Regions from separate parts of the Variovorax sp. 160MFSha2.1 genome, predicted to be linked through region 2. Evidence: riboswitches for the same ligand, from Rfam matches in the RefSeq annotation. Region 2 holds a riboswitch; the other holds the start of a gene.

Region 1 (2,383 bases), 3.2 Mb from region 2:
GCACGCGCGTGCCCGGCTCGGCGAACGCGGTGGCCACGTAGCCCATGGCGATGCAGCGGTCGGCCGTGGGGCCGAGCAGGCCGCTGGTGACAGTGCCGATGTCCTGGCCCTCGAAAGACTGCAGCACCGTGCCGTCGCGCACCGGAATGCGCTCCAGCGCGACGAGGCCCACGCGTTTGCGCTTCAGCGTGTCGTGGTCGGTGTGTCCGGCCGCGCCGGCGGTGGAGGCGGCGAGCTGCGCGAGCACCTTCGCGGCACCCGGAAAACCGCCTTCGCGCGCGCCGCCCGCGCGGCGCACCTTCTGCATCGCCCAGTTGAGCGAGGCCTCGACGGGCGTGGTGGTGGTGTCGATGTCGCTGCCGTAGAGGCAAAGTCCCGCCTCGAGCCGCAGCGAATTGCGCGCTCCCAGGCCTATGGGCTTGACCTCGGGCTGGGCCAGCAGCAGGCGGGCGAGGCGTTCGGCGTCGGATGCGGCCACCGAGATCTCGAAGCCGTCTTCTCCGGTGTAGCCGCTGCGGGTGACGAAGGCCGCAATGCCGTCGATCTGCACCGCTCCGCCCGTCATGAACACGAAGCGCTCGACGCCGGGCGACAACCGCGCCAGCGTGGCCGCAGCCTGCGGGCCCTGCAGCGCGAGCAGCGCGTTCTCGGGCAGGGGGCGCACCTCGCAGCGCGAGCCGATCTTCTTCTGGATATGGGCGATGTCGGCAACCTTGCAGGCGCCGTTGACGATCACGAAGATCGAGCCGTTGCCCTCGTTGAAGAACATCAGGTCGTCGAGGATGCCGCCCTCGTCGTCCAGCAGCAGGCCGTAGCGCTGCTTGCCGGCGGGCAGGTCGATCACGTCGACGGGCATCAGGGTCTCGAAGGCGGCCGCGGCGTCGGGCCCGACCAGGCGCAGCTGGCCCATGTGGGAAATGTCGAAGAGGCCGGCCGCGTCGCGCGTGTGCTTGTGCTCGGCCATCAGGCCCGCCGGGTACTGGACCGGCATCGAATAGCCGGCGAAGGGCACCATGCGGGCGCCCAGCTCCAGGTGGAGGTCATACAGCGGCGTCTTGAGAAGTTCGGTAGCGGGGGCGGAAGAAGCGGCCACGGGGCACTCCAAAGGGGCAGTCGAAATCCATGACGCAAGCCATGGGCCACCCCTGCTGTCCGCTTTACCTGAGAGATTCGCCCCACGATCGGGGTTTGCTCCTTCGGTGGGCCGCTGCTCCTGTTTTGGATGCGGCGGCCTCTCTCCAGCAAGGAAACGCCGGTTTTCACCGGCGCCTCGTCAGTCCTTTTGCCTGAGCGTTCGGGGGAAATTTGCCCCCTGCGCCTTCGGCGGCCCCGGCATGCGGGGCTCTCTCCTGACTTTCGAGAGTGTAGTTGATCGGGTATCGCTAGGAGAACAGACGGTGCATCGAGTCGATCGACTCCGGCCCGTACGCGACCACGCCAACGGGCACGGCGTAGTCGATGGCCTCGATGATCTTGCCCGCCCACACGGGGCTGAATCCGCCGCAGAGTTCGATGAGCTGTACACCTTCCCGAACCATCTCCTGCGCAACCTCGATACCTTCGGAGGCGGTTGCGACTCCTACGACCTTCATTCGGAACTTGTCTGTTCCCTGATGCTGGACAAATCGGTCTCCCGTCACGATGAATCCGAAACTTGTGAGAGCCATGGGCTTGTTCTCCCTTTATGCATTGATGAGCGTTGAGGCAAGCGGTGCCTCTGGCGGCTGCTTGCTCGGTTCAGCGTACACCTTGCAGCGCTTCGCATCCGCAAGATTCATGACCACCGGTTCCAGATGTCCGATGTACGGTCGGACACGATGAAGCAATGCCGAAGCCGCTGGCGTCGGCCGGCTTTTCATTCGCAGCGATTCGGCGCGCTCCGCAACGACCATCTTCTCGATGCGCTCAGCGCACCCACAGGTACCACGCCCCTGCGGCGACCGCGATCCACACGGCCACGACCAGCGCGGCGCCCCAGCGGCTGGTCGGCCTCGAGCCCGAGCTTTGCATCCAGGCATCGGCCCGCTCGCGGCATTCGGCGAGCACGGACGCGGGAATCAGCCGGACCGCGAGCCAGATCAGCCCCGGCAGCAGCAGCACGTCGTCGACGTAGCCCAGCACCGGAATGAAGTCGGGGATCAGGTCGATCGGGCTGAGCGCATAGGCCACCACGAAAACACCCAGCGCCTTCGCATACCAGGGCGTGGAGGCGTGCCGGCAGGCGAACCAGAGGGTGACGCCGTCGCGCTTGAGGCGCCTGGCCCAGCTGCGAAGGCGCTCGGACAACGAGGTGGAGGCGGGAGGCGGGGAATTCACCCGGCGATGGTGTCACAGGCCGTGGCGGCCATCGCCCCGATCGAAGTTCTCAGTGAATCACTTCGGC
Region 2 (2,383 bases):
TTGTTCTCTTCGGTGAAGGCCGGGTCGGTCTTGGAGAGCGAACCGTAGACCTCGTCGGTCGAGACGTGCAGGAAGCGGAAGGCCGACTTCTGCTCGGCCGGCAGCGCGCCCCAGAAGCCGCGCACCGATTCGAGCAGGCGGAAGGTACCGAGCACGTTGGTCTGCACGAAGTCCTCGGGGCCGTGGATCGAGCGGTCCACGTGCGACTCGGCGGCGAAGTTGACCACGGCGCGGGGCTTGTGCTCGGCGAGCAGGCGGTCGATCAGGGCGCTGTCGCCGATGTCACCCTGCACGAAGATGTGCTTGGGGTTGCCCTTGAGCGACGCGAGGGTCTCGAGGTTGCCGGCGTAGGTCAGCTTGTCGAGATTGACGACGGGCTCGTCGCTGTTCGCGATCCAGTCGAGTACGAAGTTGGCGCCAATGAAGCCGGCGCCGCCGGTAACCAGGATCATGAAGTCCCCTGCAGTTATGTGGAACGATCGCCGTCCGGCAGATCAACAGGTGATTATCCCATTGGCCCAAGGGAGAGAATCCAGAGGTTGGCGCCCGAGCAGGCTCCGCCTACAATCGCCTCCACTGCAGGAGAGCGGGCCACCCGGTGGCCCTACCGAAGGCGCAAACTCCCATAAACGCTCAGGTCGGCCTCGCAAGGGCCTGTACTGCAACAACTGAAACGCCGTCTGGAGAGCCGCCACGCCATGTGGCGCACCGAAGGAGCAAACCCTCTGCGGGCGCAGCGGGTGAATCTCTCAGGTACCGAGGACAGGGGGAGCGGCAACTTGGACTGCGGTCGTCCGGTTGTTTTTGCTATTCATTCAATAGCAATCCACGCCCGCCATTCAAGCGCTGCAACCTCAAAGGTACTTGAAATGCGCGTGATCGTCCTCGGCGCCGGCCTGCTCGGCGTGACTTCGGCTTACTACCTCCAGCAACTCGGCCACGAAGTGACCGTGATCGACCGGCAGGCCACCCCGGCCGCCGAAACCAGCTTCGCCAACGGCGGGCAGATCTCCGTCAGCCATGCCGAACCCTGGGCCAACCCCAGCGCGCCGCTGAAGGTGCTGCAATGGCTGGGCAAGGAAGACGCCCCGCTGCTCTTCCGCATGCGCGCCGACATGCGCCAGTGGCTCTGGGGCCTGCAGTTCCTGCGCGAATGCACGCCGGCGCGCACCCGCCACAACATCGAACAGATCGTTCGTCTGGGTACATACAGCCGTTCGATGTTGCAACAGTTGCGCCGCGACACCGGCCTCAACTACGACCAGCGCACCCAGGGCATCCTGCACTTCTATACGACGCAGAAGGAGTTCGACGGTGCTCTCGAGCCCGCCGAGCAGATGCGCACCCTGGGCTGCGAGCGCCGCGTCATCTCGGCCGACGAGGCCGTGAAGATCGAGCCTGCCCTCGCCCACATCCGCCCCAAGCTGGCCGGCGCCACCTACACGGCCGAAGACGAATCCGGCGACGCCAACCGCTTCGCGCGTGAACTCGTGGGGCTGGCCGCCGCCGCGGGCGTGAAGTTCCTGATGAGCCACACCGTCACCGCGCTGCGCGAGGCCGGCGGCATCATCGACCACGTCGAGGCCACCGACAGCGAAGGCCGCTTCCAGCGCATCCGCGGGGACGCCTTCGTGCTGGCGATGGGCTCGCTGAGTCCGCTTTACGCAGCGCCGCTGGGCATCCGGTTGCCGATCTATCCTGCGAAGGGCTACTCGGTGACCCTGCCCGTCAAGGACGCCTCCAAGGCCCATCAGGTCTCGCTGACGGATGACGAATTCAAGCTCGTCTTCTCGCGCTACACCTCGGCTTCGGGCGACCGCTTGCGCATCGCCGGCACCGCCGAGCTCAACGGCTACGACCGCGACCTGAACCGCGTGCGCTGCGAGGCCATCGTGCGCCGCGTCGAAGAACTCTTCCCCGGCGCCGGCGACACCACCCAGGCCCAGTTCTGGACCGGCCTGCGCCCCGCCACGCCGAGCAATGTCCCGCTGATCGGCAAGACGAAGCTGCCGAACCTGTTCCTCAACACTGGCCATGGCACCCTCGGGTGGACGCACGCCTGCGGCTCGGGCAAGTCGATCGCGCGGATCGTGAGCGGGCTGGAACCGGAGGTGGATTTCGCGTTCACGGGCATAGCCCGCCCAGGTGGCTCGAAGACGAGCCGCCTTCACTCCACGAGCGCGTCCTGAGGCCGAACACTCGCTGTTTCGCTTCCGTCACGACTGCTGTCGCCCGTCGGCAGCATGTCGACTCTCAGCAACTGAAGACCGAAGCCGATGCGGCGAGCATCGGCGCTTTCGGCGACATCGCAAGGCCTGTGGGCGCCGCTCACGAATATCTCGGCATCCAGCAATGGTCTGCCGTGCAGTTTCCGGATCTCCAG

The links. A riboswitch is a leader RNA that binds a small molecule or an ion and turns the genes downstream of it on or off. The one in region 2 is predicted to bind glycine.
Region 1: linked by a shared signal. The riboswitch ahead of gcvT (glycine cleavage system aminomethyltransferase GcvT) and the one ahead of ABL838_RS03970 (D-amino acid dehydrogenase) in region 2 are both predicted to bind glycine.

Annotation. Positions count from the first base shown of each region.
Region 1 covers NZ_CP157624.1:4,177,178-4,179,560, reverse strand. Annotated here, with positions in the region: gene gcvT (glycine cleavage system aminomethyltransferase GcvT) at 1-1,093, opposite strand, end outside; glycine riboswitch at 1,139-1,252, opposite strand; glycine riboswitch at 1,265-1,362, opposite strand; gene ABL838_RS18985 (DUF6506 family protein) at 1,383-1,667, opposite strand; gene ABL838_RS18980 (YkvA family protein) at 1,906-2,316, opposite strand; gene ABL838_RS18975 (hypothetical protein) at 2,366-2,383, opposite strand, start outside.
Region 2 covers NZ_CP157624.1:928,465-930,847, reverse strand. Annotated here, with positions in the region: gene rfbB (dTDP-glucose 4,6-dehydratase) at 1-452, opposite strand, end outside; glycine riboswitch at 570-667, shown strand; glycine riboswitch at 671-776, shown strand; gene ABL838_RS03970 (D-amino acid dehydrogenase) at 870-2,189, shown strand; gene ABL838_RS03965 (hypothetical protein) at 2,168-2,383, opposite strand, start outside.